DNA from 3 places in the Xanthobacter sp. DMC12 genome. Region 2 is predicted to be linked to each of the others. Evidence: riboswitches for the same ligand, from Rfam matches in the RefSeq annotation. Region 2 holds a riboswitch; each other region holds the start of a gene.

What was found. Region 2 has a riboswitch for cobalamin ahead of ACT535_RS06030 (TonB-dependent receptor plug domain-containing protein). Riboswitches for the same ligand answer to the same signal wherever they lie in the genome.
Region 1: it holds a riboswitch for cobalamin, as region 2 does, so the genes downstream of both, ACT535_RS02225 (energy-coupling factor ABC transporter permease) here and ACT535_RS06030 (TonB-dependent receptor plug domain-containing protein) in region 2, are expected to answer to the same signal.
Region 3: it holds a riboswitch for cobalamin, as region 2 does, so the genes downstream of both, ACT535_RS13805 (DUF1636 family protein) here and ACT535_RS06030 (TonB-dependent receptor plug domain-containing protein) in region 2, are expected to answer to the same signal.

The regions. Positions count from the first base shown of each region.
Region 1 is NZ_JBQUYZ010000001.1:511,816-521,992, reverse strand. It holds gene ACT535_RS02245 (cation diffusion facilitator family transporter) at 1-733, shown strand, start outside; gene ACT535_RS02240 (aldo/keto reductase) at 730-1,566, opposite strand; gene ACT535_RS02235 (hypothetical protein) at 1,714-2,091, shown strand; gene ACT535_RS02230 (DUF983 domain-containing protein) at 2,170-2,754, shown strand; gene ACT535_RS02225 (energy-coupling factor ABC transporter permease) at 2,815-3,498, opposite strand; cobalamin riboswitch at 3,536-3,779, opposite strand; gene ACT535_RS02220 (copper chaperone PCu(A)C) at 3,871-4,365, opposite strand; gene ACT535_RS02215 (hypothetical protein) at 4,768-5,229, opposite strand; gene ACT535_RS02210 (LLM class flavin-dependent oxidoreductase) at 5,481-6,821, shown strand; gene ACT535_RS02205 (FAD-dependent oxidoreductase) at 6,885-8,348, shown strand; gene ACT535_RS02200 (ABC transporter permease) at 8,389-9,279, shown strand; gene ACT535_RS02195 (ABC transporter ATP-binding protein) at 9,317-10,066, shown strand; gene ACT535_RS02190 (PhnD/SsuA/transferrin family substrate-binding protein) at 10,099-10,177, shown strand, end outside.
Region 2 is NZ_JBQUYZ010000001.1:1,297,429-1,307,605, reverse strand. It holds gene kdpA (potassium-transporting ATPase subunit KdpA) at 1-97, opposite strand, end outside; gene ACT535_RS06060 (K(+)-transporting ATPase subunit F) at 108-197, opposite strand; gene ACT535_RS06055 (alpha/beta hydrolase) at 611-1,306, opposite strand; gene ACT535_RS06050 (ABC transporter ATP-binding protein) at 1,435-2,157, opposite strand; gene ACT535_RS06045 (branched-chain amino acid ABC transporter ATP-binding protein/permease) at 2,168-4,159, opposite strand; gene ACT535_RS06040 (branched-chain amino acid ABC transporter permease) at 4,165-5,064, opposite strand; gene ACT535_RS06035 (ABC transporter substrate-binding protein) at 5,373-6,593, opposite strand; cobalamin riboswitch at 6,921-7,120, shown strand; gene ACT535_RS06030 (TonB-dependent receptor plug domain-containing protein) at 7,225-9,213, shown strand; gene ACT535_RS06025 (ABC transporter substrate-binding protein) at 9,259-10,122, shown strand; gene ACT535_RS06020 (FecCD family ABC transporter permease) at 10,122-10,177, shown strand, end outside.
Region 3 is NZ_JBQUYZ010000003.1:138,038-148,214, reverse strand. It holds gene ACT535_RS13815 (MFS transporter) at 1-365, shown strand, start outside; gene glyS (glycine--tRNA ligase subunit beta) at 473-2,671, shown strand; cobalamin riboswitch at 3,088-3,288, shown strand; gene ACT535_RS13805 (DUF1636 family protein) at 3,348-3,839, shown strand; gene cobW (cobalamin biosynthesis protein CobW) at 3,836-4,870, shown strand; gene cobN (cobaltochelatase subunit CobN) at 4,874-8,212, shown strand; gene cobG (precorrin-3B synthase) at 8,209-9,510, shown strand; gene ACT535_RS13785 (precorrin-8X methylmutase) at 9,507-10,142, shown strand; gene ACT535_RS13780 (precorrin-2 C(20)-methyltransferase) at 10,139-10,177, shown strand, end outside.

The DNA.
Region 1 (10,177 bases), 790 kb from region 2:
GACGCTGCGCGCCGCCCATCGCGGCCGCCTGTATTTCTACGATTTCGGCATCGGCAAGCTGGAGCGCATGTTTTCGGCCGCCATTGGCGTGCTGCTGTTGCTGGCGGCCGTGTTCATCCTCATCAAGGTGATGGATTCGACCGAATCCGAGCCCCTGCCGCCCTTCTGGGTGGCGGCCGCCCTTGGCCTCGTCATCTACAACCTGTTCACCAATCTGGCGCCGCTGGTTCCGCTGTGGCGGGCAACGCGCGCGGGCACGTCCATCATCGTCCTCAGCCAGTTCCGCGCCCGCATCGCCAAGGCCGTCGCCTCGGTGACCGTGGTGGTGTGTGTCGCCCTCGACGTCCTGTTTCCGCACTCCGAGCTGGGGCTGGCGGCTGACGATATCGGCGGGCTCATCGGCGCGGCCTTCATGGTGGTGATCGGCGGCGGCATGATCTCGGAAGCCCTGCCCGACCTGCTCGACCGGGCGCTGGCCGAGCCGTTGCAGATGAAGGTGAATTCCGCACTCGCCGCCTATTTCGATCGCTACGAGCAGCTCATCAGCGTGCGGACGCGCAAGTCCGGCAATGTGGCCCATGTGGAGATCACGGTGGGCTTCGCGCCGGGGCGCACCATCGCCGATGTCAGCTCGGTGACGGAAGCTCTGCGACAGACGCTGACCGCCGCCATTCCCGACGCCGACGTGGTGGTGATCGCCACGCCCTATGATCCCGCGGCAGAGGCGACCTAGAGCATCTCCAGCCCGATCTTCCGGCGCGGCGGGGGAAAGGCCTTGTCGATGGCGGCGAGGTCTTCGGCGTCCAGCACCAGATCGCGCGCGGCGGCGTTCATCTCCACATGCTCGATGTGGCTCGCCTTCGGGATGGCGATCACGTCGCCGCTGCGCATCACCCAAGCCAGCGCCACCTGGAAGGGGTCCACCCCGTGCTTCTTGGCCACGCTGCCCAGCGCTCCACCACGGGGCAGGCGGGCCTGCTCGATGGGGCTGTAGGCCATGACCGGAATGTGCGCGGCGCGAAGCTCCGGGAACAGGTCGAATTCCGGCCCGCGGCGGCTCGGGTTGTAGAGCACCTGGTTGGCCGCGCAGGCGGTCCCGCCCCTGATCGCGAGCAGTTCCTCCATGTCGTCCGTGTCGAGGTTGCTCACGCCCCAGAGGCGAATCTTGCCCGCCTTCTGCAGCGCCTCGAATCCGGCGACGGTCTCGGACAGGGGATGGTTGCCGCGCCAGTGGAGCAGATAGAGGTCGATCACATCGGTCTTCATCCGCTTCAGGCTGCGCTCACAGGCGGCGGTGACGCCCGCCCGGCTGGCATTGTGCGGATAGACCTTGCTGACGAGGAACACCTCGTCCCGGCGCCCGGCGATCGCCTCCCCCACCACCTCCTCGGCGCCGCCATCGGCATACATTTCCGCCGTGTCGATCAGGGTCAGGCCGAGGTCGATGCCCCGCCTCAGGGCCTTCGCCTCCGTTGCACGCGCCGTCGAGCGCTCACCCATGTACCAGGTGCCCTGGCCGAGGGCGGGCACCGTCTCGCCATTGGGAAGGGTCACGGTCTTGGTCATGGCGGTTCCTCGGGGCTGCTTTCCGCTGGCGGGTTGCGGGCGACCATAACGCCTGCTTCGGGGAGGTCCAGAGCCGGCCTGCGGCAGGGAGACGCTGCGTAGATTCACGCGCTTGACCCCTTCTGCCGCGTTGCACACAAGCGGAACATGGGCATCGGGTTGGGATTCAAAGGCTTGCGGGTGGCCGCTGCCGCACTGTTCGTGCTGGCGCAGCTGACGCTCGGGTTTGCCCATCAGCCGGTCGCCCTGCACTCCTCCGAAGCGCCGGTCGATCTTGCGGCCTATGCGCTGCCGGACGGGACGCTGCCGGACCTCTGTCTCAATGGTGGAGACGCGGGAACGGTTCTCAAGGCGCATCCCTGCGACGCCTGCGTGCTCACATCGGCGTCCGGCCTTGCCGCCCAGCCGCAACCCGCGCTGGCGGCGCCCGATGCGCGGCTTATTGCCCATCTCTCCCTGCGCAGCGATCGCCGGACGGGCGAGGAGGCCCGTGGCGCGCAGGCCCGCGGGCCCCCAGGGACGTGACCCAGAGCTGAACCGGCGCGGGAGCCATCCCGGCGCCTCCGGTCCCTGCCGCAGACGCGGCCTTTCGGGTTTTCGTCCATGTCAGACACGCAATCTCACGCGCCATCGGAGGCGCTTGCGCGCGCCCGCGCCACCATGTCCACCGAATTCGGCGCCGCCACCCGCACCGCGTTCGATCCGGCCCGTCGCGCGCCGCGGCGGCTCTATCACACCAACGGCTTCAACCCGCCCCGCCCCATCGAGGCGGCGGCGCGGCGCGGCTGGTCGGGCCGGTGCCCGGCCTGCGGCGAGGGTGCCCTGTTCGCCCGCTGGATGCAGGTCTCCCAGACGTGCTCCCATTGCAACGAGGCGCTGGGCCATGCCCGCGTCACCAATGCCGTGCCGGTGTTCGCAATCCCCCTCGCTCTGCTGGCCGGATCGCTGGTGGGCGGCATCCTGGAACTGCTCAGCGACCTGCCGCTGGCGGTCGAGCTGGCGGCGAGCGAACTCGTCGCCGTGGCAGCCGCCTTCCACGTGCTGCCCCGCGCCAAGGGCCTCGCCGTCGGTCTTGCCTGGGCCAACCATGTGGGCGGCTTCGACCCGCTCCGCCATCTGGTACCGGACCCGGAAGCCCCGGCCGCCCTGCCCTCTCCCGCCCTGCCTCCGCCCGTCGAGGCCCCCTGAAACGCAGAACGCCGGCGGGAGCACCGCCGGCGTTCGCTTGTCCGAGAGTTGGGCGTGCGATCAGGCCGCGTCGTAGAGGCGGCGCTCCAACAGCGGGCTGCCGCCCTTGACTGCACCATGCAGCGCCTTCGCGGCGGCGAGAACCGCAAGGTCCACCAGCGGCTCGACGATGATGACGAGCATGTAGGCGCCGCCGAAGCTCGCCACCGAAGTGAGGTTCTCCGCCGCGAAGCCCTGGCCGTAAACCGCCCAGAACGCCACCCAGCCGACGATGCCGGCCTGATAGGCGGTGGAGAGGGCCAACGCCTGACCGTACTTCAGCTCCACGTAGGGCGTGCCGGGCGCCACGATGCGGCGCGCGACGGCGGCGACGCCGAACAGCGGCACCAGCAGGGTGGTCACGTTCATCCCGTACTGGGGCAGGTCGAACGGCGCGAAGAACAGGCCCTGGATAAGCAGGCCGAAGGCGAGCCCGAGGGCGGCCGGGGCCGCGCCAAAAATCAGGAACAGGGTCGAGCCGAGGATGAGGTGGACTTCCGAGACGCCCACAGGATAGTGCGGCAGCACCTCGAAGAAGCTGAACACCAAAGCGGTGGTGGCGAGGGTACGGCCCGCCAGCGAGAGGACGCCGCGCTCGCGCGCCGCCTCATAGGCAAGCTTCAGGGCATAGCCGCCAGCGGCGGCCGCCGTGACATAGCTGAGGCCGATCTTGGCCCCGTCGACGAGTCCGGGTTCGATATGCATGCAGGTCTCCGTTGCCGTCTCACCCGACGGCCCGAGGGGTGTCATCATGCGACCGGCCGGTCTCCTGACTTGCGGGTCTACGCTCACCCCCGCCTTCCCGGCCGGCCCAAAGGGCTGTGGCCAGTGGCATGCTGGAAGATCGCTCGCCGCTCACAGTCGCGGGGGCGGTTGGGGCTTCGGGCCGGACCTTGCGGATGGGCTCCGCAGGTTCAGGCACTACCCCATTCCCGTTTCACTCCGGATGCCGTGGCAACCGGAGCACCGTTCGCATGCGCAGCAGGCACCCAACACCTCCGCGCTGTCAAGCAATCCCGCAGGCACGACGCGCCGGGACCGTTTGGCCCGGCGCGTAGTGCGAGCGCGATTCCGTCCTCAGTGTCCGGGATGGGCGCTGCCGGAGGCGCCGAGGCCCTCGACCTGGAATTGCACGGGCACGGTGCCGGCCTTCTCGAAGGTCAGCGTGCCGTCCACGGAGGTGCCTTCCTTCAGCGGGCTCTTCAGGTCCAGGAACATGATGTGGTACCCGCCGGGCTTCAGCTCGACGCTGCCACCGGCCGGGATGGTGAGACCGCCCGGAACCGGACGCATGATCATCACGCCGTCCTTCATGCCCATCTCGTGGATCTCGACCCGGCCGGCGAACGGCACGCTGGCGGAGATCAGGCGGTCGGGCGCGGTGCCGGTGTTCTTCACCACCAGATAGCCGGCGGCGACGCTCGCGCCACCCGGCGTGGCCCGCGACCAGGGATGGTCGATCTGCAGCGTGCCCGCCTTGTAGTCGTGCGCCATGGCCGCGCCGCCCGCGAGCGCAACGGTCGCGACTGCTGCCGCGATCACGGCGCGGCGGGTGAGATGGAAGATGGACATGGCCTACTCCTCAGGTGTTGCGCCATTCCCGCGCTGAGCCGGAAAGGCGTGGATGTAACAGCAAAGCTCGATTCAAACTGAGACCTCCCCCAGGGGGCAGCCTCGGCGGAGCGTGCGCGGGCCCTATTGCGTCTGCGCACGGGAGAAGGCCGCGCGGCCGGTTGCGGCCGCATCCACAGGATTGTGGTGAACATGCCTTCAAAGAGAGGGGCGACGACGAAAGCGGCGGACGCCTTGTCGGTGGGCGGCTTGAACACGAGGCTCACTCCGCCGCCCAGTCGAGCGCTCCCACAGCGACGAATGGCGCCGGGGCCCTCGATGCGCTCGAGATTCACCATGGACCGCGGTCGCCGCCAGCGTGGAGCCGGTCCAGAGACGCGATGAACACGGTGAAACCGGCGGTCAGGCGTTCAGCGGAGGCCCTTGCGACGTGCGTGGCTCATAACGCTGGAGGCCCGGTGCGGGCGGGCTCTCCATGCCGGAACGCGCGGCGGGAAGCGGTGCGGCTACGGGCTGGCCGGCCGCCACAGACATGGGCAGCAAGGGCGACAGCAAGGAGAATGCGCACAGCGGGCAGCAGGTGGAATGATCCGCGTCCGTCTGCCCCGGGCCAGAATGCCCCGGCTGGGGGTGGAAATTGTTCTGGATGGAGGCGCAAAGACTCGGGCCGGCGCCGTCCATGGCGGCGAAGGTCATGCGCTCCGTCGCCAGCCCCCCGACGATGACCTGCAGCAAAAAGGCATAGGCCAGCAGGACGCCAAACGCGCCGCGCGCCAACCTCGCCAGTTGCTGCCGCCCAACCACCGTCCGCTCCGTGAGTCCGATCCGTTGCGTCGATGTTAATGGCATCACGGCGCTTGTCATCCTGAAAGCGCGGGCGCGCGGTGGCGGCCCCGGTTCAGGACCGCTTAACGGCCTGACCAGGATGCACGCAACGCTGCGCCATTGCAGGCTTTGCAGGTTCTTCAGCTGCAGCGCCGGAATTGGCCGCGAGATAAATTCAATTAAATTTATAGACAAACTAATTCAGGTTCGTAGAGTAGCCGGCATCGATTGGTCGGCACCCGCATCGAACGCGCATCGCCCGCCGGTCTCCGTCCTCCGGGAGCGACGCCATGGCGGCACGCCAGCTGCATCTGAACGTGAACACCCTGAACGCCGGCTTCTACAGCTCGGCCTGGCGTGCGCCGTCGTCCGATCCCCGCGCCTATGCGGACATCGCCCATTACGTGAAGGTCGCGGAGATCGCCGAGCGCGGCACCTTCGACGCCATCTTCCTGGCCGACGTACCATCCTTTTCCGATCGTCCGGACCTGCGCCCGTTCCAGGCGCTGGAGCCGACTATCGTGCTGGCGCATGTGGCCGCCGCCACCGAGCATCTGGGGCTGATCGGCACCGCCTCCACCAGCTTCAACGACCCCTACAATCTCGCCCGCCGCTTTGCCTCCCTGGACATCGCCAGCAACGGCCGGGTGGGCTGGAACATCGTCACCACCGCCGATGCCTCGGCCGCGGCCAATTTCGGCACCGACCCGCTGGCGGCGCACGCCAGCCGCTACGAGCGCGCCGACGAATTCGCTGACGTTGTGACGGCCCTGTGGGACAGCTGGGAGGACGACGCCTTCGTCGGCGACAAGGCGTCCGGCCGATTCATCGACACCGCCAAGGTCCACCCCATCGAGCATCGTGGCCGCCACTTCTCGGTGCGCGGGCCCCTCAACGTGCCGCGCTCCGTGCAGGGCCGGCCGGTGCTGGTGCAGGCGGGCGGTTCGGCGGACGGCATCCGCCTCGCTGCCCGGCATGCGGAAGCCATCTTCTCCGTCGCCCATACGCTGGAGGAGGCCCTTGCCTTCGCCAGCTCCGTGCGCACGCAGGCCCGCACCTTCGGCCGCAGCGGCGACGACATCGTGATCCTGCCCGGCCTCGCGACCATCATCGGTTCCACCGAGGCGGAAGCCCGCCGCCGCGAGGAGGAACTGTGGGCGCTCAGCCCCGGCGACTACGGGCTACGGCGCGTTGCCGGCATCCTCAAGGTGGACCCGTCCTCGCTCGACCTCGACGGCCCGCTGCCGGAGGTGGCCCGCCCGGTGGACGGGATGCAGACCTTCTTCGATGCGCTGGTGGGCGCGGCGGACCGCGAAAAGCTCACGGTGCGCGAGCTCATCCGGCGCTTCGGCGGCTCGACAGGCCACCGCGTCATCGTCGGCGCGCCGGAGGCCATCGCCGACGACATCGAGGCCTGGTTCACCGCCGGCGCCGTGGATGGCTTCAACCTGATGCCGGACGTGCTGCCCGAGGGCCTCGAGGTCTTCGTGGATCATGTGGTGCCGCTGCTGCGCCAGCGCGGGCTGTTCCGCACCCATTATGCGGGCCGGACACTGCGGGAGCATTTCGGCCTGCCCCGCCCCGCCAGCCGCTTCGCCTCCGGAAAGCCGGCCGCAGAGCTGGCCGTCTGACGCCGACTGCGCGCGCATCGTCGCCAAAGCGGGCTGACCGCTCCTCATCCACGGGACCAGATTATGACCACGCCCGACATCGCTGCCCTCGCCCGCCTTGCCGCCCAGGCACAGGCCGATCTCGCCCGCATCGGGGAGACCGGAACGGATTGGGTGCCTCCGGCCGAGGGCATCGACCACAACGTGGTGGTGGTGGGTGCGGGCCAGAGTGGCCTTGCGGCCGCCTTCGGCCTGAGGCGCGCCGGCATCGGCCGGGTCAGCGTCATCGATGCGGCGCCGGCCGGTGGCGAGGGAATCTGGCGGGGCCCCGCGCGCATGACCATCCTGCGCACGCCCAAGGTGCCGCCCGGCCCGGAGCTGGGCCTGCCCAGCCTCTCGTTCCAGGCGTGGTACGAGGCGGCCTACGGGGTCGAGGCCTATGCGGCGCTGCCGACCGTGCCGCGTGAGATCTGGGCGGACTATGTGGCGTGGTTCCGCTCGGCGTCCGGCGTCGAGGTGCGCAATGGCGTCACCCTGGCGCGGGTGGAGCCGCAGGAGGGGCGGGAAACCGAGGGGCGCCTGCGGCTCCATCTCACGGCGGATGGGAAGACCTTCACCGAGACCACCCGCAAGCTGGTATTGGCCACCGGCATCGCCGGCGCGGGCGGGCCGTTGATCCCTGATGTGGTGGCGGGGCTGCTGGGCCACCTCTACGCGCACACCCACGATTTCGATCCCAAGGCCCTCGCCGGCCGGCGCATCGCCATCCTCGGCTCCGCCGCCTCGGCCTTCGACGCGGCGGGTGCGCTGCTGGAGGCCGGCGCGGGGGCGGTGGACCTGTTCTCGCGCGGTACCGACCTCGCGCGCGGTTCGGCCCTCAAGCCGTTCGGGTTCTTCGGCGCCTGGGAGCATTTCCACGCGCTGCCAGATGCCGACCGCTGGGCGGCGATGGCCCACTTCCGCCGCCGCGCTTCCTTCCCGCCCCAAGCGGCGGTGAAACGGGCGGTCGCCCATGCCAACTTCCGCATCCACCTCGACGCCGGCCGGCGCGCGGTGGAGCCGCACGCGGAGGGCGTGCGCATCACGCTGAATTCGGGAGCGACCTTCGACGCCGACTTCATCCTGGTCGGCACCGGCTATCAGGCCGATGCGCGGCTTTTCCCGCCCTTCGCCGATTTCGCCCCTGCCATCGCCCGCTGGTCGGACAAGGTGGCGGTGGAGCCCGAGGATGCCGCGCTCGCCAGCGCCCCCTACCTCGGCCCGGCGTTTGAGCTGGTTGAGACGGAAAAGGGCGCGGCGCCCTTCCTCGCCGACATCCACTTCCTCGCCTTCTCGGCCATGACCAGCACGGGGCGGCCTGTCGGAGACATTGCGAGCCTGCGCCACAATGTCCCGCGTGCGGTGGCCGCCATCGGCCGCGACCTGTTCGTCGCCGACCGGGCCAAGCATCTCGCGCGCTTCCTTGCCCCCGTGGGCACCGACGATTTGCCGCGCGATCTCTACGCCGGAGCGCTCGCGAGCGCTGACACCCTGGCCGCCGCCGAATGAGCCGCCGCCTGCCCCCACCCATTCGCTCCGGAATGCCGAGATGACCGTCCAGCAACCGCCACCCGCCTTTGTCGCTACCGCCCCGGGCCAGCCGCAGCAGGTGGTCGCGCTCGATCTGGTGGACCTCAGCCCGCGCGGCGCAGCGACGCCCGCCCGCTCGCGCTTCGGCAAGACCGCGCGCTTCGCCTCCCGCGCCTTGGTGCCGGCGCTGCTGCTCGCCATCTGGCAGGCGAGTTCCAACCTCGGCTTCGTCGCGCCGGAGGTGCTGCCCTCCCCGGCCGACATCATCTCGGCCTATGCCGAGCTGATCCGCACCGGCGAACTCCAGGCCGCCATTCCCGCCTCCCTCGCCCGCGCGCTGACCGGCCTCGCGCTCGGCGCCAGCGTCGGGCTGGTGCTCGGCCTGTTCGCCGGCCTGTGGCGGGTGGGCGAGGAATTGTTCGATGCGCCGCTCCAGATGCTGCGGACCATCCCGTTCATCGCCATGATCCCGCTCTTCATCATCTGGTTAGGCATCGGCGAGCAGGCGAAGATCGCGCTCATCTTCGGCGCCACCATCTTTCCGGTCTATCTCAACACCTATTCCGGCGTGCGAGGGGTGGACCAGAAGCTGATCGAGGCGGCGCGGGTGTTCGGTCTCTCCCATGGCCGCATCGCCACCCGCGTCATCATCCCCACGGCCCTGCCCTCCATCCTGGTCGGGCTGCGCTTCGCGGCCGGCGTGTCACTGCTGGCGCTGGTGGCGGCGGAACAGATCAACGCGCGCTCGGGCATCGGCTTCATCCTCATCAACGCCAACCAGAACCAGCGCACCGACATCATCATCGCCGGCATCATCGTCTACGCGCTGCTCGGCATCGCCATCGATCTCGTGATGCGGGTCGTGGAACGCCTCGCCCTGCCCTGGAGGCCCAGCCTTGTCCTTGCATAGCTCCTCTCCTGTCGCCGAAGCCGTGCCGCTCACAGGCATCGACCTCGCCGCGCCGCCCGCGCCCGTCCAGCCAGTGGCCGTCCGCCTGGACGGCGTACGCCGGGTGTTCGGCTCCCGCGCGGTGCTGGACGGTATCGACCTGGAGGTCCGGCGCGGCGAGTTCGTCTCCCTGCTCGGCCCCTCGGGCACCGGCAAGACGACGCTGCTGCGCATCCTCGCCGGGCTCGACCGGGCCGATGGCGGGCGCGTGGAAGTCGCCTCCGCCCGCTCGGTGGTGTTTCAGGAGCCGCGCCTCGTTCCGGCCAAGCGCGTGTGGCAGAACGTGGTGCTCGGCCATGTGCAGAACCGCGTCACCCGCCGCCTCGCCGCCGCGGCGCTGGAGGAAGTGGGCCTCGGCCGCCATGTGGACGTGTGGCCCAAGACCCTCTCCGGCGGCGAGGCGCAGCGTGTGGCCCTCGCCCGCGCCTTGGCCGGCGAGCCCAACCTCCTGCTGCTCGACGAGCCCTTCGCCGCCCTCGATGCGCTGACCCGCATCCGCATGCACGATCTCGTGGCACAGCTCTGGCGGCGGCACCTGCCGGCAGTGGTCCTCGTCACCCACGACGTGGACGAGGCCATCCTCATGTCCGACCGGGTGATCGTTCTGTCCGGCGGCGGCATCCGCTTCGATGCGCGCGTGCCGCTGGAGCGCCCACGCAAGCGCGGTGACGCCGGTTTCGCCGCGCTCCGCTCCCGCCTGCTCGCCGAGCTGGGCGTCGCCTCCCCGGAGACCGGCGGCCACGCCTGACCCTTCCCGTTTTCGATCCGGAGCCTTTCCCAGTGACACTCTCCCCGCGTTTCTCCCGCCGCCACGTCCTCGCGGCGGGCGCCGTTCTCACCTCCCTGCTCGCCGCCCCGG
Region 2 (10,177 bases):
CCGCGAACACGCGGGTCATGTAGCCGCCAAGCAGCGGGGTGAGCGCAAGGATGATCGCGCAGAACAGGGCGATCTGGATCCAGCCATTGAGGGTCATCGGGGCCTCCTCAGAACCGCTCGGGCTTCAGCAGCGCGAGGGTGAGGTAGAAAAGGAGGCCCAGCGTGATGAGGCCTCCCAGAGCAAAATCGAGGGTCATGGAGTTTTCCTTCGATACGGCGGCGAGTGCGGCCTGTATTCGGCCGGCGCTAGAGCCGCTCGCAGGCGTAGCCGTAGCCGATGGCCAGGGCGAAAAGCCCCGCCGCCAGGGCGAGTATCAGAATGTCGAGCATGAGACCTGAGCCTCTAAAGGTGTCGGGCCGCGAAGACGCGGGAAGACCTGCGTCGCGGTCGGCCGCAGCGCATGGGAGCTTTCACCCGGCGCCGCTCAGCGAGGGAAAGGTGTCACCTTGCGCATAAAGATTCGAGACGGGCCGCTCGGGGCCAGAATAAAAATCGCATAAAGAAAAGCGCGAGGCCGGAGCGCTTCCGGACACACAAAAGGGCCCCCATTGGGGGGCCCCTCATGCCATCTCATATAAGTGGGTCGGGCACGCCGGAAGGAGCGCGACCCTACCGCGCGAACGCGGCCGCCGCAGCCACGACGTCGCCGTCGATGCCGTTGAAGCCGTGGTAGGCCATGGCTTCGCAGGGGTTCCCCTCGCTCTGGCCGCCGTCCAGCCACACTGCGCGCGCCTTGCCCTTCGCCCAGGCCAGGAAGGGCTCGACGCCCGCGGGAAGGGTGCGCTTGCAGCCGTCCTGCCGATGCTCGATGACGAGGGTTGGGGGCAGGGCGGCCGGCGATCCGAGGATGTTCGCCACGTTCTCGCGGTCGCCGGAGGCATCACTGAGGAATCCAGAGGTCAGCACCAGCCGTGCGGGACGCGCGCCCGCCGCGATGCCACGGGCGGCCCGCTGGGTGCCCCGGCTGGTGGCGATGAGGGTGACGGGGCCGTAGTGCGCCATCATCTCGACAGCCGCCGCCACGTTCACATCCCCCTCGGGCACCAGCACTGCGAGGCCGCGCGCGGCATAGGCGTTGCGGGTGCGCACCAGCTGGTTGCCGCCACGGGCGATACTGCCATCCGCGCCGACCCCGATGCGGCCATCGCTGCCGGCCAGCAGCACGACGGCGCCATGGGGCTTGGGCGGCATCAGCAGGGCCGCGTTGACCCCGTTCACGGACACGCCTGTGACCTTGATGTCGGACGCGTGCGCCGCGCCGCCACAAGCCAGCACCACCAGAGCCGCCGCCAACAGTCGTCGCATCCCCATCCCCGTTCCCGGCCCGGGCGGCAGCCCGCCGCGCCCCGGATGCCAAAGCCTAGCTTCATGGCACCCGGAACGCTACCGAGGTAGGGATAATTGCCGTTACAGGGCGATGTGGCCCAACGATCTCAGTGCGCGTGGCCGAGATAGGCGGCGCGCACGGCGGCGTCGTTGCGCAGGGCTTCGGCCGGGCCCTTGGCGGCGACGCGACCGTTTTCCAGCACATAGCCGAAGTCGGCCACCTCCAGCGCGGCGGCGGCGAACTGCTCCACCAGCAGCATGGTGATCTTCTGCTCCTTGAGCCGCGCGATGGTGGCGAAAACCTCCGCCACGAGCCGCGGGGCGAGGCCCATGGAGGGCTCGTCCAGAAGCAGCACGCGCGGGTTCAGCATCAGCGCGCGGGCCATGGCGAGCATCTGCTGTTCGCCGCCGGAGAGGGTGCCGGCAAGCTGGGCGCGGCGCTCGGCGAGGCGCGGGAAGAGGGTGAACATGCGGTCGAGGTCGCCCTCCACGTCGCCGCGCTCCCGCGCCCCGGTGAGGCGGGGGAAGGCGCCGAGCAGAAGGTTGTCCTTCACGCTCTGGGTGGGGAACACCCGCCGCCCTTCCGGCGAGTGGGCGAGGCCCTTCTTGGTGATCTTGAAGGAGGGCTGGCCGGTGAGGTCTTCCCCGCCAAGGCGGACCGTGCCCGATTCCGGCACGATCATGCCGGAGATGGCGCGCAGCGTGGTGGTCTTGCCGGCGCCGTTGGAGCCGATGAGAGTAACCAGCCGGCCTTCCTCCACCTTGAGGGAGAGGCCGTGCAGCACCTTCACCTTGCCGTAGCCAGCGACGAGATCGTTCACTTCGAGCATGGCGATCTCCTCATTCCGCCGCAGCGGCGGCGCCGCCGAGATAGGCCTCGATGACGCGCTCGTTGGCCTGCACCTCGGCCGGCTTGCCCTCGGCGATCTTCTGGCCGAAATCCAGCACCGTCACCGTGTCGCACAGGCCCATCACCACATCCATGTGATGCTCGATGAGCACGATGGTGAGCCCCGCGTGGCGCACCTTCTTGATGATCTCGACGAGGTGCTTGATATCAGGCGCGGTGAGGCCGGCGGCGGGCTCGTCGAGCAGCAGCAATGCGGGATCGAGCGCCAGCGCGCGGGCGATCTCCAGGAGGCGCTGCTTGCCGTAGGGCAGGTTGCGCGCCTCCTCGTTGGCGAGGTCCGCGAGGCCGACGAAGTGGAGGAGGCTCATGGCCCGCTCGCGCGCCGCCTTCTCCTCCCGCCTTATGCGCGGCAGGCCCAGCGCCACCTCGGCGAAGGTCGCCTGATAGGTGTGGTGGAGGCCCACCAGCACGTTCTCGATCAGCGTCAGCTCGGCGAAGAGCTGGACGTTCTGGAAGGTGCGCGCGATGCCCTCCCCGGCGATGTCGGAGGAGGTCTTGCCGGTCATCGCCTGCCCCTTGAACCGGACGGCGCCGGCGGTGGGCACATAGATGCCGGTGAGCACGTTCATCATGGTGCTCTTGCCCGAGCCGTTCGGCCCGATGAGGCCGTGGATGGTGCCGGGCTTCACCTCGATGGACACCTGATCCAGCGCCCTCAGGCCGCCGAACTGCATCACCACATTGTCCACGTGGAGCAGCACGCCGGAATGGCCTTCGTGCGAGGCGGTGACCGCCTTGCCGTGGGTGTCGGCGTGGATCACCGCGTGGGCCTGCACGAGGCTCGGCCAGAGCTGGGCGGCGGCGCGCTTGAGGAAGCCGACGATGCCCTCCGGTAGGTAATAGACCACGAACAGGATCATCACGCCGAAGACGGCGAGCTTGTAGTCCGTGATCTTCTGCAGCAGCAGCGAGAAGAGGAAGAAGGCGAGGCACAGCACCACGGGGATGGCGTTGCGCACCCGATTTTCCGGATCCTTCACGAAGGCCCGCGCGCCGGCGATGACGGCAATCAGCGCGATGGTGCCGGCGATGTAGCGGAACAGCTCGATGTCGGAGAGCAGGTTCGGCAGGAACACGATGATGACCGCGCCCAGGATCGGCCCCAGCCGCGACTTGCGCCCGCCCACCGTGACCGCCAGCAGGAACTGCACCGACAGCTCGAAGCCGAAATTGTTCGGCGCGATATATTGCTCCGAATAGGCGAACAGCGCCCCCGCGAGCCCGGCGAGGCCGGCGGAGACAACGAAGGCCAGCACCTTGTGCTTGTAGACCGAAACGCCCATGCAGTCCGACGCGATGGGGCTGTCGCGCAGCGCCTCGAACGCCCGGCCGAGGTGGGAGGCGAGGATGCGGTTGATGATGATCAGCGTCAGCACCAGCGCGATGGCGGCGATGTAATAATATTCCACTTCCTTCATGCGCTTGAGCGACATGTCGAACAGCGGAATGGTGTCGCCCAGCGAGCGCAGGTCGATGAAGAGCGGCGTCGTCAGCTTGATGCCGAGGGGGCCGTTGGTGAGGTCCGTCATCTCGTTGATGAGGATCTGCACGATGGTGCCGAAGGCGAGCGTCACCATGGCGAGATAGGGGCCGGTGACGCGCAGCGCCGGCAGCGCCAGCACCACGCCGAACACGGACGCGACGATGATGGCCAAGGGCAGCGCCGGCCAGAAGCCGATGCCGAAATGCATGGCGAGGCAGCCGGCCGTGTAGGCGCCGATGCCGAACAGCGCGGCATGGCCGATGGACACCTCGCCCGTATAGCCGAACACCACATCGAGCCCGAGCAGCAGGATCGAGAAGATGGCGATGGTGACGAGCAGGTGGAGATAATAGGGGCTCGTCACCACGAAGGGCAGCACGACGAGCACCGCGAGGCCGAGGAGCGACCCCGTGGAGGAGAGGAGGCGGCGCGCGAGCATGGGGCTCAGACCTTCTTGATGGTGGCGCGGCCGAACAGGCCCGAGGGCTTCAGCGAGAGCACCAGCAGCAGCAGGACGAGGCCGGGCACGTCCTTGTATCCGGTGGAGATGTAGTAGCCGGTGAGCGTCTCGGTGATGCCGAGGATCAGGCCGCCGACGATGACGCCCATGCCGCTCGACAGTCCGCCGATGATGGCCACCGCGAACGCCTTCAGCCCCAGCACCGCGCCCATGGTGGCGCCGGTGAGGGTGACGGGGGCGATGAGCACGCCGGCGAAGGCGGCGGTCATGGAGGAGAGCGCGTAGGAGAAGGTGATGACGCGCCGCGTGTCGATGCCCATCAGGCCCGCCGCGTCGCGGTCATTGGCGGTGGCCACCACGGCCTTGCCGAAGATGGACCGCCGGTTGAAGATTTCCACCGCCAGCATGATGGCGAGGGCGCCGATGACGATGGCGATCTCCATGGGCTGGATGCGCACCGGCCCGATGGTGAGCGCAGCCTCGGGCAGCGGGGAGGGGAAGCGCAGCGCGTCGCGGCCCCAGATGTTCTCGGCGAGGTTGCGGAAGATGATGCCGAGGGCGATGGTCGCCATGATCCAGCCGGCTTCGGACTTCGCCTTCACCGCCTGCCGCACGCCGAGCCATTCCACCACCGCGCCCTGCGCGAGGCCGAAGGCAAACACGATGGGCAGCATGAGCAAATAGGCCCAGAGCGTGCCGAGCGCCTGGCCGATGAGGAAATTGATGGTGGTGAGGCCCACCAGCGCCCCCAGCATCAGGGCCTCGCCCTGGCCGAAGTTCAGGGTTTTCGAGGTGGCGAAGGTGAGCTGGTAGCTGAAGGCGATGACGCCGTAGATCATGCCCACGGCGATGCCGCTCACGATGAGCTGCGACAGGATGTTCATGACGGTCTCCGGAAGGGGGCGCGGCCCCCGCGTCGGGGCAGGGTTCCGGGCAAACCGGCCGCCGCGCTCGTTGGCGCGGCGATCCGAATGGTGTGTGGGAGGCGGAGAGGGGCTAACCGTGGGGCGCGCTATGAACCGACACCCTACCCAGCGCCGTCATGCCCCGGCTTGTCCGGGGCATCCACTTCGCCGCTGGCCAGCTCCTTGTTAGGTCGCAGCCCGCCCGGTCACCCGGTGGATCCCCCGGACAAGCCGGGGGATGACGCGACCATGTGTCGGGCAGCCAGCCCTGAACCCGAGCCCTCGGCTCAGTTCTTGGTCTTCACCCGCACCGCCTTGTCGCCGGCGATGTCTTCGGGGTGGGCGGCGACCACGCGGCCGTCCTTGACGAGGCCGAACACCGGGATGTTCGAGGTGATGGCCTCGTGGTCGGTGGCGGAGAAGGGCTTGTCGTAGACGGTCACGACGCCTTCGACCTTGGTGTTGAGGTTTTCCAGCGCCTCGCGGACCTTGCGGCCGTCGGTGGAGCCCGCCTGCTTGATGGCGGCGGCGAGCAGCAGCACCGAGTCATAGCCCTGCGCGGCCGAGACCGGCGAGGGCATGCGGTCGATCTTGTAGGCGGCCTGGTAGGCCTCGATGAACGCCTTGCGCTTCGGGGTGTCGGGCAGCTGGATGAAGGTCTGCGGCATCATCGCGCCATTGCCGTTGGCACCGGCGGTGTCGATGAAGTTGGCCATGGAGAGCGTCCACGAGCCGATCATCGGCACCTTCCAGCCGAGCTTGGCCATGCCGTTGGCGATCTGCGCCAGCTCGGGGCCGATGGCGTAGGTCAGCACCACGTCGGCGCCGGCTTCCTTGGCGCGCAGCAGCTGCGCGGTCATGTCGGTGTCGCCGATGTTGAACTTCTCTTCGGCGACCGGCTTCACGCCCATGGTGGCGAGGGCCTTCACCAGATCGGCGCGGCCGAGCTGGCCGTAATTGGTGCTATCGGCGAGGATGGCCGGCTTCTTGAAGCCCTGCCGCTTCACCGCCTCGTCGGCGATCATGGCGCTCTGGATGGCGTCATTGGCGGAGGTGCGGAAGATGTAGTTGTTCTTGTTGTCCGGCGGCACGAACTGCTTGGAGATCAGGGTGCCGGTGGCCACGTTGTTGATGACCGGAATCTCGGCTTCCTGATAGAAGCGCTGGGAGGCGAGGGCGACGCCGGTGTTGATGTAGCCGAGGGTGGCGACCACGCCCTCCTTGTTGATGAGCTCCTGGGCGATCTGCACGCCCACCTCGTTCTTCGCCTCGTCGTCACGCTCGACGAGCTGGAGGGGACGGCCCAGCACGCCGCCGGCCTTGTTGACCTCTTCCACGGCGAGCTTCACGCCATCGCGCATGCTGACGCCCATGGAGGACGAGCCGCCGGTGAAGGGGCCGGTGAGGCCGATCTTGATGGGGTCGGCAGCGTAAGCTGCGCCGGAAACGGCAAGCCCGAAAACGGCAACGCCTGCGGCCAAAGCCGCGACCATGCTCCTCAGTCGCATCTTCTACTCCCTGTGTTCCCGATTATTCGGTTATTATACTTTGGTAGTACCCACCCGCTCGTTGGCGGGGCGGCTCTCAATCGTTTAAGCGAATTGAGCGGGGCGCGCCACCATAACCTAGCGGAATGTTGGGTGCGGCCTTTGCTGCTGCCGTTTTTGAAGGCAACCACACCCTCCCGATACGGATGTCGTGTGATTTCGGACCACGCATTTTTGAAGCAATGAGCAAGATGTGATCGGGCGATACGCCGTCCGGCGCGGTCTTCCCGCAGTTGCTCTCAGGCTTTCGCACTTGCGAAGGATTCGTTGACGCGGGGTCCGGCCGCCGCCTATGGTCGGACCGACGGTTCCCGCAAGGGATCAAAAGGGAACGCGGTGCTCCGGCCTTGCCGGAAATGCCGTGGCTGCCCCCGCAACTGTAAGTGGCGAGTCCTCTGCCATCAGCCACTGGGTCGCACGACCTGGGAAGGCGGCAGCAAGGGCGATGACCCGCGAGCCAGGAGACCTGCCGTCAGCCGTGGTCATGCGCGAGCACGTCGGGCGGGGTTCTCCTGATGGCGGTTTTTCCGGCCTGCCGCGGCCGGGATGCCTCGTTCGCGGTGACGGACCACCCGTGCCGTCGAGTTTCCTCATGCCGTCCGCCGTTCACTCCCGATCCCGCCGCGCCCTGCGGGCTGCGGCCCTGCTCACGCTTGCCTGTGTTCCGCTTGCCTGCGTGCCGCCCGCCCTCGCCCAGACGGCGGACGACCAGAATGCGGGCGATCTGCCCACCATCGTCGTCAGCGCCACCGGCATCCCCACACCCGAGACCGAGGTGGCGAGTTCCGTCAGCATCGTCACGGAGCAGGACATCGCCCGCAACCAGCAGCGCACGCTGCCGGACGTGCTGCAATCCCTGCCCGGCCTCAACGTGGTGCAGACGGGCGGCCCGGGCGGCACCACCTCGGTGTTCATCCGGGGCACCAATTCCAATCATGTGAAGGTGCTGATCGACGGCATCGACGCCGGCAATCCGGCCGCCACCAACGGCGCCTTCGATTTCGGCAAGCTGCTCGCCTCAGATCTCGAACGGGTGGAGGTGCTGCGCGGCCCGCAGTCCGGCCTTTATGGCTCGGATGCCATCGGCGGCGTCATCTCCATCACCACCAAGAAGGGAGAGGGGCCGCCGAAAGTGTCGGCCTATGTGGAGGGCGGCGCGCTCGGCACCTTCAACCAGTATGCGAGCCTCACCGGCTCCACCGAAAAGCTCGCCTATTCGTTCAACGTCACGCACTTCTCCTCCACCGACATTCCGGTGACGCCGCAGACCGTCGGCCCGCCGATCTGGCCGCGCAATCCCAACGCCTACGACAACTGGACCTATTCCACCCGGCTCGACTGGCAGGCCACCGAGACGCTCGCGGTGAACTTCGTCGCGCGCTACATCGACACCAGCCTCGCCTTCACGCCGGATACTTATCCCCCGCCCACCTATGAAGGCCTTCCGGCGGCGCTGCGCTCCACGGCCTATACGGGCATGTTCTTCACCAAGGGGGAGGGCGTGTGGACCGCGCTGGACGGCGCGCTCGTCACCACCTTCGGCGCCAGCGAGATGACCTCGTCGAGCCCGACCGTCGGGCCGAATCCGGACGTGAACGGCACCTATGACGGCGACCGGCAGGTCTATTATGTCCGCTCCAACTATCTGGTGGCGCCGGGCCAGAACCTGCTGGTGGGCGCCGAGCGGCGGAATGAAGCCATGACCTCCTCCACCGCCTATACGAACGTGGATGCCTCCACCGGCGACACGGGCGTCTATGCCGAGTATCAGGGCAACCTCTGGAACCGGCTCTTCTTCGCCGCCAATATCCGCTACGACGCCGACGACAGCTTCGGCGACCACACCACCTTCCGTCTCGCCCCGGCGCTGCTGTTCGACGAGACGGGCACCAAGCTGAAGGCGAGCTACGGCACCGGCTTCAAGGCGCCGACCCTCTACCAGCTCTACGCACCCTATTACGGCAATGCGAGCCTCCAGCCGGAGGAGAGCGAGGGCTGGGATGCAGGCTTCGAGCAGAAGGCGTTCGGCGAGCGCGTGCTGTTCGGGGTGACGTACTTCCACAACAACATCACCAACCTCATCAGCTACGATCCGGTGACGTACCAGAACGTCAACATCTCCAGCGCCGTGTCGCAGGGCGTGGAGGCGTTCGTGGCGGTGAAGGTGACGGACCGCATCGATGCGCGGGTGGACTACACCTACACCAACGTCGTGGGCTATGTGCCGCCCGGCCAGCCCTTCGGCGCCGCCTGCGCGCCCATCGACGTCACCTCCTGCTATCCCCTGCGCCGGCCCAACAACAAGGTGAGCCTGACGCTGGGCTGGCGGCCGACCGACGAACTCGATCTGGCGGCGAGCCTCGTCTATGCGTCCTCCTGGTGGGACATCGTCCGCCTCACCTCGAACTACATCGACCAGCCCGGCTACACGGTGGTGAATCTGGCGGCGAACTATCGGCTCAATGCCGCCACCACCGTGTTCGGGCGCATCGACAATCTGTTCAACCAGACCTACGAAAACCCCAACGGCTTCCTCGCCCCCGGCTTCGGCGCCTATGGCGGGGTGAAGCTCACGTGGTGAGGCGCGCATGGTGAGGGTTCGGTGAAAGGCGCGGCGGCCGGACTGATGCTCGCGGCTCTTCTGGCCTGCGCCCCGGCGCGGGCGGAAGAGACGCACGCCCGGCCCCGCGTCGTCTCCTTGAACCTGTGCACGGACGAATTGGCCCTGCGCCTCGCCGATCCGGAGCAGGTGCTCTCCGTCACCCATCTGGCCCGCGACCCGCTCTCGTCCAATGTGGCGGACCTCGCGCGCGGCGTGCCCGTCAATCGCGGGCTGGCGGAGGAGGTGGTGCCGCTGAAGCCGGATCTCGTGCTGGCCGGCGCCTACACCGCCCGCAACGCCACCGCCATGCTGCGCCGCCTCGGCTTCGAGGTGGTGGAACTGACCGATCCCGAAACGCTGGAAGAGGCCTACGCCCAGATCCGCATGGTGGCGGCGCGCCTCGGCGTGCCGGAGCGGGGCGAGGCTATGGTGGGGCAGATGCAGGCCGCCTTCGCGCGCGTGCCGCCGGTTGCGGGGCCGCGCCCGACCGCCGTGGTGCTGCGCCCCAACGGCTTCACCACGGGCCGCGGCTCGCTGGCCGACGAACTGATGGAGAAGGCCGGCCTCACCAATCTCGCTGCCCGCCTGCCGACCGACAAGATGGGGCAATTGGCGCTGGAGGAGATCGTGCGCGCCCAGCCCGACCTCGTGGTGGTGAATGCCGATGAGGCGGCGCCGCCCTCGTTGGCGGACGCGTTGCTGCATCACCCCGCGCTCGCGCCTTTCAGGGGCCGCACGCTGGCCTTGCCGCTCCGGCTGTGGACCTGCGCCGGGCCGGACCTCGCCGAGGCGGCGGCGCTGCTGGCGGCGGCGCGGGCGCGCCTCTCCGGGCCTCAAGCAGCGCGGTACCCCGCCAAGCATCACGCCGCCGCCGAGGGGGCGCGCTGATGCCCTCGCGCGTCGTCCTTGGGCTCGGCCCTCTGGTCGCGGTGCTGTTCTGCGC
Region 3 (10,177 bases), on a different contig from region 2:
TCGTCGGCGGATTTCTGTGCCTTGCCGTCTTCACCTGGCCGCTGTTCCTGCTGCTGCAGTCCGGCTCGACGGGGCTGGCGCTTTTGGGACAGCTCGGCTTCGCTGTGATCGTCTCCATCTATGGCGGGCCCATCGCGGTGGCGCTGGTGGAGATGTTTCCCCGCCACACCCGCTGCACGGCGGTGGGGCTGAGCTGGAATCTCGGCCTCGGCCTCGGCGGCGGCACGGCCCCCATGGTGGCGGTGCTGCTGGTGAGTCTCACCGGCGATGCCATGGCCCCGGCCTTCTACATGATCGGCGGCGGCATCGTGGCCTTCCTCGCCGCGCTGGGGCTCAAGGAGATGCGCGGCCGGTCCCTCGACTGAGCCCGCCCCCTCGACGCGGCGGCCGAAACGAACTAGCACAGGCCCCGAAATTCACCCGCCGCGCGCAAGCGCCAGCCTCCCCGCATGGGGAGGACGAGCCCGAACCGATGCCTGATCTTCTGCTCGAACTCTTCTCCGAGGAAATCCCCGCCCGCATGCAGGCCCAGGCGGCCGACGCGCTGAAGAAGCTCGTCACCGACGCTCTGGTGGAGCGCGGCCTGCTCTATGAGGGCGCAAAAGCCTTCGTGACGCCGCGCCGCCTCGCGCTGGCCGTCCACGGCCTGCCCGGCCGTCAGGCGGACCAGAAGGAAGAGAAGAAGGGGCCGCGCGTGGGCGCGCCCGAGCAGGCGGTGGCCGGCTTCCTGAAGGCGGCGGGCCTCGCCTCCCTCGATCAGGCGACCATCCAGTCCGACCCCAAGAAGGGCGATTTCTACGTGGCCGTGGTGGAAAAGCCCGGCCGCGCCACCACCGAGGTAGTGGCCGAGATCGTGCCGGACATCATCCGCAAGTTCCCCTGGCCGAAGTCCATGCGCTGGGGAACCGGCACGCTGCGCTGGGTGCGCCCGCTCCATTCCATCGTCGCCACCTTCGGGGCGGAGGGGGACGAGCCGGAGGTGGTGCATTTCTCCGTGGACGGCATCGAGGCCTCCAACGTCACCCGCGGCCACCGCTTCCTGGCGCCCGAGCCCTTCACCGTGAAACGGCTGGACGACTGGATGGCGAAGCTGGAGGCCGCCAAGGTTGTGGCCGACCGCGACCGCCGCAAGGAAATCATCCTCAACGACGCCAAGGACCTCGCGCTCGCCGCCGGCCTCGAGCTGGTGGAGGACGAGGGGCTGCTCGACGAGGTGTGCGGGCTCGTGGAATGGCCCGTGGTGCTGATGGGATCGTTCGAGGAGCGCTTTCTCGACATTCCGGACGAGGTGATCCGCGCCACCATCCGCGCCAACCAGAAGTGCTTCGTGCTGAAGGACCCCAGGACCGGGCGCCTCGCCAACCGCTTCATCCTCATCTCGAACCTCGTCGCCTCGGACGGCGGCGCAGCCATCGTCGCCGGCAACGAGCGCGTCATCCGCGCCCGCCTCTCGGACGCGAAATTCTTCTGGGACACGGACCGGCTGAACGGCCTCGCCAGCCGCATGCCCAAGTTCCAGTCCATCACCTTCCACGAGAAGCTGGGCTCCCAGGCCGAGCGCATCGAGCGCATCGTCCGCCTCGCCAAGGAGCTCGCCCCCAAGGTCGGCGCGCCGGTGGCGCTGGCCGAGGAGGCCGCGCTGGTGGCGAAGGCGGATTTGCTCACCGAAGTGGTGGGCGAGTTCCCCGAGCTTCAGGGCCTCATGGGCCGCTATTATGCGCAGGGCGAGAACCTGCCCCCGGAAGTCGCCGCCGCCTGTGAGGAGCATTACAAGCCGCAGGGGCCCAACGACCGCGTGCCGACCGCGCCGGTCTCGGTGGCCGTGGCGCTGGCCGACAAGATCGACACGCTGGTGGGCTTCTGGGGAATTCGTGAACTGCCTTCCGGTTCGAAAGACCCTTATGCGCTGCGTCGTGCCGCTCTAGGCATCGTCCGGATCATAGTTGAAAATGGACTTTATTTGAAACTGAGATCCGAGTTTGCTAACCAAGCGCGTGAAAGGTTGTATCTGCATCGGGTTACTGACGGTCATGTCCAGCTTAAATTCGGGACGTATGTTCGACCGGAAATGTATGGGAATCTGACCGAGCAGCAAATCCAGGAATTTGTGGAGGAGATGAAGCGTGTTCACTCAAGCGATATTTCGAGTGAGCTCTTTTCTTTTGTTGTTGAACGCTTAAAAGTCTACCTCCGCGACCGTGGCGCCCGTCACGATCTCGTCGATGCCGTCTTCGCCCTCGAAGGGCAGGACGACCTCCTCCTCGTCGTCCGTCGCGTGGAGGCGCTAGCGGCCTTCCTCGCCACCGAGGACGGCAGGAACCTCCTCGCCGGCTATCGCCGCGCCGTGAACATCCTGCGCATCGAGGAGAAGAAGGACGGCCGCGCCTTCGCCGGCCCCACCGTCGCCGCGCTGCTCAAGGAGCCGGCCGAGGAGCACCTCGCCGCCGCCATCGACGATGTGAAGGCCCGCGTCTCCAAGGCCGTCGCTGCCGAGGATTTCGAGGCTGCCATGACCGCGCTGTCGGACCTGCGCCAGCCGGTGGATGCCTTCTTCGACGCCGTGACGGTGAACGACGCCGATCCCGCGCTGCGCGAGAACCGCCTGAAGCTGCTCGACGAAATCCGCGCCGCCACCCGCGGCATCGCCGATTTCGACCGTATCGAGGGGTAGGGCAGGGGGCTGTTGTTTCCCCCAGCACAAGCGCGTCCCCTCTCCCCTTGCGGGAGAGGGTTAGGGTGAGGGGTAAATATCGCCGCCTGCCAGTCGGTCGTCTTCCCTCGCGAAGCCGCCGCTGACCCCTCACCCCCGCCCTCTCCCGCAAGGGGAGAGGACGTTCGGCCGGTTCTCGCGCAGACACCTCCCTCGTATCCCGGCCGACTGCAACGCCGCGTAGCGGCGTGGAAGGAGAGCCGGGACCCAGCGCAACGAGTTCCGCGCAGCGGGCAAACCCCGAGAAAGCCGGATATTGAAGCGCCGGCGGCGGGCCCTTGCGTTGGGGCCGGGGTCTGCGCTCCGGCTGCGCCGTCGCTGGTCCGGGGCACGAGAGCGTTCCGCGCCCCTCATTTGACAATCCCGCCCACCCTGCCTTTAGTGGCGGCGTCGAAGGTCCCGTGGTCCCACACGGGCGTAAAAGGGAATGCGGTGCGGGGGTGAAGAGCCTCCAATGCCGCGGCTGCCCCCGCAACTGTCGGCGGTGAGCCCCTGCCAGACGCCACTGGAGCAATCCGGGAAGGCGGCAGGGGCGGTGATCCGCGAGCCAGGAGACCTGCCTTCGACGAGGTCCGCGCCGGGCGGGGTGCTCCGGTATTGCGTCCCTTCGAGCCCGTACGCGCGGGCGCTCGCACCCGTGGACGTTTCGGTGGAGCGCGGCGCGATTCCCGACAGCACAGCACCCGAGCCGGGCGGCGAAAGCCCGGACATCGGCTGCGCGGCCCAAGCTACGCCAGAAGCCGCCCGCGAAACCGCTCCCGCCGTCACCCTCCTCATCTGCACCACCTGCCGCGCCGCAGGCAGCGAGGCCCCACCTGACGCCGAGCGCGACGGCGCGCGCCTTCTTGCCTCCGCCTGCGCCACGTCCGTCCCCGAAGGTGTTGCAGTTGAGGGCGTTTCTTGCCTCGCCAATTGCAAGCGCGCGCTCTCTGCCGCCATGGTCCGCCGCGACGGCTGGACCTATGTGTTCGGCGACCTCGCCCCCGACAGCGCCGCCGACCTCATCGCCGGCGCCGCGCTTCTCGCCGGCTCGGAAGACGGCCTGATGCCCTGGCGCGGCCGGCCGGACGTGCTCAAGCGCGGCATGGTCGCGCGCATTCCCCCGCTCACCCGCAAGGAGACCCGATGACCTCGCTCGCCCGCGTGCCCTGCACCATCGTCACCGGCTTCCTCGGCGCCGGGAAGACGACGCTGATCCGCCATGTGCTGGAGAATGCCGGCGGCAAGCGCCTCGCGGTCATCGTCAACGAGTTCGGCGACGTGGGCATCGACGGCGAGATCCTGAAGGGCTGCGGCATCGAGAGCTGCGACGAGACCAGCATCGTGGAACTCGCCAACGGCTGCCTGTGCTGCACCGTGGCGGATGATTTCGTGCCGGCACTGGACCAGATCCTCGCCCGCGCGCCGAAGGTGGACCACATCCTCATCGAGACCTCCGGCCTCGCGCTCCCGAAGCCCCTCGTGCAGGCCTTCCAGTGGCCGGCCATCAAGGGCCGGGTGACGGTGGACGGCGTGATCGCGGTGGTTGATGGCCCGGCGCTGGCGGAAGGCCGTGTCGCGCCCGATCTCGCCGCGCTCGATGCGCAGCGGGCCGGGGACGAAAGTCTCGACCATGACGACCCGGTGGAAGAGGTGTTCGAGGACCAGATCGCCTGCGCCGATCTCGTCGTCCTCTCCAAGTCCGATCTGCTCGATGCGGCCGGCTTCGCCACGGCGGAGCAGGCGGTGGCCGGCGCTTTGCCGCGCGCGGTGAAGCTGGTGCGCGCCGCCGGCGGCAAGGTGGACCCGGCGGTGCTGCTCGGCCTCGGCGTCGGCGCGGAAGACGTCATCGACGCCCGCCGCACCCATCATGACGACGAGGAAGACCACGACCACGACGAGTTCGAGAGCATCGTCCTCGCTCTGCCCGAAATCGCCGATCCCGCCGCGCTGGCGGCCCGCGTGGTGAAGGCGGCCGAGACGCCGGACGTGCTGCGCGTGAAGGGCTTCGCCGCCGTCGCGGGCAAGCCGCTGCGCCTGCTGGTGCAGGGGGTCGGCCCGCGCGTGTCGCACCATTTCGATCGCGCGTGGGGCGCGGACGAGGCGCGGCACGGGGCGCTGGTGGTCATCGGCCTCAAGGGCTTCGACCGCGTGGCGGTGGAGCAGGCCATCCTCGGCTAGCCCATGCATATCCTCGCCACCACATCGACGAGCCTGGAGGCGTTGGCCGAGCCGGTCGACCTCGCCCAGCCGCCCGGCGACATGGTGGCCCTCTCCTTCACCGACAGCGACCTCATTGCCCTCTCCGCCGCGTGGCGCGCGCGTGGTGGTGCGGCTCCCAGCCTGCGCCTCGCGCGGCTGAAGGATCTGCGTCACCCCATGTCGGTGGATCTGTGGGTGGAGAAGGTCGCGGCCAAAGCGAAAGTGGTGCTGGTGCGCCAGCTCGGCGGGCTGGACTGGTGGCGCTATGGCGCCGAGCAGCTCGCCGCCACGGCCCGCGCCCGCGGCATCGCCCTTGCGCTGCTGCCGGGCGAGGATCAGGACGATCCCCGCCTCGCCGCCCTCTCCACGCTGCCGGAAGCGACGCTCGCGCGCTGGCTCGGCTATTTCCGCGCCGGGGGGCCGGACAACATGACGGCCCTGCTCGCCGCCATGGGCGACGCGGCGGGCTTTCCCGCGCCCTGTCCCATCCCCGCTCCCCGCCCCGTGCCTTCCACCGCCTTCCACCGCCCCGGCGCCGGCCTCGCCACGCTGGAGGAGGTGCGCGCGGCGGGGCAGGGACGGTCGAACGCGCTCATCCTTTTCTACCGCTCGCAATGGCTCGCCGCCGACACCGCCGCCGTGGATGCGCTGGCGGAAGCGCTGGAGTCGCGGGGCATCGCGGCCCATTGCCTCTTCGTCCCCAGCCTGAAGGCGCCGGAGGCCCGCGCCGCCGTGCAAGCGGCGACGGCGGCGCTCGATCCCGCCATCCTCCTCACCACCACCGCCTTCGCGGCGGGGGATGCGGCTGAACTCTTCCCGGAGGGCGGACCACCCGTGCTTCAAGCAGCGCCCGCCACCACGGCGCGGGAGGCGTGGGCGGGCAGCCCGCGCGGCTTCTCGGCGGCGGACCTCGCCATGCATGTGGTGCTGCCGGAGCTGGACGGGCGCGTGCTGGCCGGCGCGCTCTCCTTCAAGGATTTCGCCCCGCCCGATGCCGACCTCGCCTTCACCGCCGCGCTCAACCGGCCGGAGCCGGAGGCGGTGGCCCATGTGGCCGACCGCGCGGCGGCACTGGTGCGCCTCGCCGCGACGCCCCCCGCGGAGCGGCGGCTCGCGCTGATCCTGCCGGATTATCCCGGCGCGGAAGGCCGCTCCGGCTATGCGGTGGGCCTCGACGTGCCCGAGAGCGCGCGGCGCATGCTCGGAACGCTCGCGGCAGCCGGCTACGGCACCGGACGCGTGCCAGATGATGCAAAGGCGCTTCTCGCCTCCTTCCGCCCCGAGCCGGCGCTGACGCTGGACACCTACCGCCGCCTCTTCGCCGCTTTGCCAGAAGCCGCGCAGGCCGCCGTCACCGCCGCCTGGGGCGCACCGGAGGACGATGCGGATTTAAGCGACGGCGCCTTCCGCTTCCGCCTCGCCCGGTCCGGAAACATCACGCTGGCTTTTGCGCCCGATCGCGGCGCCAGCCTCGACCGGCGGGCGGATTATCACGACGCCAGCCTGCCGCCGCGCCATGGGCTGCTCGCCTTCGGCCTGTGGCTGCGAAACGGGCTCGATGCCCATGCGGTGGTCCATCTCGGCGCCCACGGGACGCTGGAATGGCTGCCGGGCAAGGCGGTGGCGCTCACACCGGCCTGTTTCCCGCAGGCCGTGATGGGGGCGCTGCCGGTGGTCTATCCCTTCATCGTCTCCAATCCCGGCGAGGCGGCGCAGGCGAAGCGGCGGCTCGCCGCCGTCACCATCGGCCATCTGCCGCCGCCCCTCGCGAGCGCGGGCCTGAGCGAGGCCGAGCAGCGGCTGGAGCGGCTGGTGGATGAATATGCGCAGGCGGACGGGCTCGACCGCCGCCGCCGCGAACGTCTCGCCGGCCTTATCGTCGAGACCGCTAGCGAAACCGGCCTCGCCGCCACCGCCGGGGTCTCCGCCGCGACCGACCCCGACGAGGCCCTGCGCCGCATCGATGCCTGGCTGTGCGACCTGAAGGACCTCGCGGTGAAGGACGGCCTGCACATCTTCGGCGCCGCGCCGGACGACGAGTCCGACCCGCTGCGCGCCGCCTCGGCGGACGCCGAAACCCGCGCGCTGCTCACCGCCCTCGACGGTCGCTTCGTGCCGGCCGGGCCAGCCGGTGCTCCGGCGCGGGGGCGGCGGGACGTGCTGCCCACCGGGCGCAATCTGTTCACCGCCGATCCGCGCACGCTGCCCACCCCCACCGCCTGCGACCTCGCCCGCAAGGCGGCGGACGAGGCGCTGCGACTCATCCTGCAGGAACAGGGCGACTGGCCCCGTGCGCTGGTGCTGGACCTGTGGGGCAGCGCCAGCCTGCGCACGGGCGGCGAGGAGATCGCGCAGGGCCTCGCCTTCCTCGGCTGCCGGCCGATGTGGGAGGCGGCCACCGGCCGTGTGACGGGGGTGGAGGTGCTGCCTCCCGCCGTGCTCGGCCGCCCGCGCATCGACGTCACCTTCCGCATCTCCGGCCTGTTCCGCGACATCTTCCCCGCCCAGATCGCGCTGCTCGATGCCGCCGTGCGCGCGGTGGCGGCGCGCGACGAGGAGGGGAGCGAAAACCCGCTCGCCGAGGCTCGTCGCAAGGGCGAGGACCTCTCCCGCCTGTTCGGCTCGGCCCCCGGCGCCTATGGCGCGGGCATCGAAGCGCAATTGCAGCGCGGCGCGTTCGAGACGCGGGAGGAGCTGGGCGCCGCCTATCTCGCCGCCGCCTCCCACGCTTATGGCGGCGCGGACGGGATGGCGCGCCCGGCGCCCGGCCTCTTCGCCGCGCGGCTCGCCGAAGCGGATGCGCTGGTGCATGGCGCCGACGATGCGGCCCGCGATCTGCTCGATGGCAGCGAGGATGCCGCTTTCATGGGCGGCTTCGCGGCGGCTGGCGCGGCGCTGGGGCGATCCGCCCATCTCGTGGTGCTCGACACCACCGACCCCGACCGTCCCCGCGCCCGGCCGCTGAAGGAGGCGCTAGCGCGGCTTGTCCACGGCCGCGTCTCGGCCCGCTTCATCGCCGGCCAGATGCGCCACGGCCCGCGCGGCGCATCGGAACTGGCGGAGACGGTGGACCGCCTCGTCGCCTTCGCCGAAACCACGGAGCAGGTGCCCTCCGCACTGCTCGACCGTCTCCACGCGGCCTATCTGGGCGATCCGGCGGTGCGCGCCTTCCTCCTCGCGCAGAACCCCGATGCCGCCCGCGCCATCGCCCGCCGCTTCGCCGATGCCCGGCGGCGCGGCCTGTGGCATGCGCGGCGCAACGATCTCGATAGCGATCTCGACGCGCTCCGCGCCGAAGCGGGCCGGGAGGCCGCGGAATGACGCCGATCCCCCCCACCCGTCGCGGTGCCTGCCCGGCCTTCCTCGCCCCCATGGAGACCGGGGACGGGCTCATCCTGCGCCTCGTCCCCGCCGATGGCCGGCTCTCCGCGGCGCAACTGCGTGGTCTCGCGGACGCCGCCCGCCGCTTCGGCAACGGGATGATGGAGGTGACGGCGCGCGGCAGCCTCCAGGTGCGCGGGCTGACGGCCGGGTCGGTCGGCCCCCTGCAGGTGGCGGTGGTCGCCCTCGGCATCACCCCGCGCATCGGGCTGGCGGTGGATGTCTCGCCGCTGGGCGGGCTCGACCCGTCAGAGATTGCGGACGGACATAAGCTCGCCGCGGAGATCATCGCCGGGGCGCAGCCGCTGGCGGGGCAATTGGGGCCGAAGGTGTCGGTGGTGGTGGAGGGCGGCGGTGCCGTCAGCCTCGCCGGGCAGAAGGCCGATGTGCGGCTTGTCGCGACGGCGCCGGGGCACTGGGCGCTGACCATCGGCAATGGGCCCGCGCGCACGCTGCCCGAAGCGGAGGCCGCGACCGAGGCACTGGCTGCACTTTCCACCATCGCCGATCTCGGCCGCGCCGCCCGCGCCACCGATCTGCCCGGCTGCGGCGGCCGGGCGCGCCTCGCCGAAGCCAAGGCGCCGCTGGGGCGCATTCCGCTCGCCGACGGCACGCTGGCCTTCGGCTTCGGCCTGCCGTTCGGGGCCGGCGATGCCGCGCAGTTCGAGGCCATCGCCGTTGCGGTGGACGCGGCCGGCGCGCGCGATCTTCGGCCCGCGCCGGAGCGCACGCTCATCGCCACCGGGCTTTCGGACGGCGCCGCCGACACCTTCGCGGCGCGGATCGCCGCCCTCGGCTGCATCACCGCTCCGGGCGATCCGCGCGCGCGCATTGCCGCCTGCGCCGGGGCGCCGGCCTGCGCCTCGGCCCACATCCCGGCCCGCGCGCTGGCGCCGGTTCTGGCGGAGGCGTTCGCGCCGCTGCTGGACGGCACGGTGTCGCTCCACCTCTCCGCCTGCACCAAGGGCTGCGCCCATCCCGCGCCGGCGAGCCTCGCCTTCGTGGGCATGGACGCGGGCGTCGCGCTGGTGCATGACGGCCCGGCCTCCGGCGCGGCGCGCCCGGTGCGGCCGGCGGCGGATTTTCCCGCCGCCGTCGGCTCCCTCGCCGCGACGCTGGCGGCCCGGCGCGCGCCGGGCGAAACCACCCGCGCGCTCCTCGCCCGCCTCGATCCGGCGGGCCTGTGGGCGGGCGCGGCAACGAACAGAACAGACGACGTGACGAGCCGCGCAGAATGACCCTTCCCCTCGATTACGTGCGCGACGGCACGGCCATCTACGAGCGCTCCTTCGCCATCATCCGCGCGGAAGCCGACCTCTCCCGCTTCTCGGCCGAGGAGGAGGACGTGGCGGTGCGCATGATCCACGCCTGCGGCCTCGTGGAGGCAGCGCGGGACTTCGTGTTCGGCCCCGGCGCGGTCGCCGCCGCGCGCGCCGCGCTTCAGGCCGGCGCGCCGATCCTGTGTGATGCGCAGATGGTGGCTCACGGCATCACCCGCGCGCGGCTGCCCGCCGGCAATGAGGTGATCTGCACCTTGCGCGATCCGGCGGTGCCGGCGCTGGCGGAAAAGCTCGGCACCACCCGCTCCGCCGCCGCGCTGGAATTGTGGGGTGACCAATTGGCCGGATCGGTCGTCGCCATCGGCAATGCGCCGACCGCACTCTTTCACCTGCTGGAGATGCTGGATCGCGGCGCGCCCAAGCCGGCGGCCATCCTCGGCATGCCGGTGGGCTTCGTGGGGGCGGCGGAATCCAAGGATGCGCTGGCGGATGATCCGCGCGGCGTGCCGTTTGCCATCGTGCGCGGGCGCCTCGGCGGCAGCGCCATCACCTCCGCCGCTGTGAACGCGCTTGCGAGGGCCGGGCTGTGAAGGGGCATCTCATCGGCGTGGGCGTCGGCCCGGGC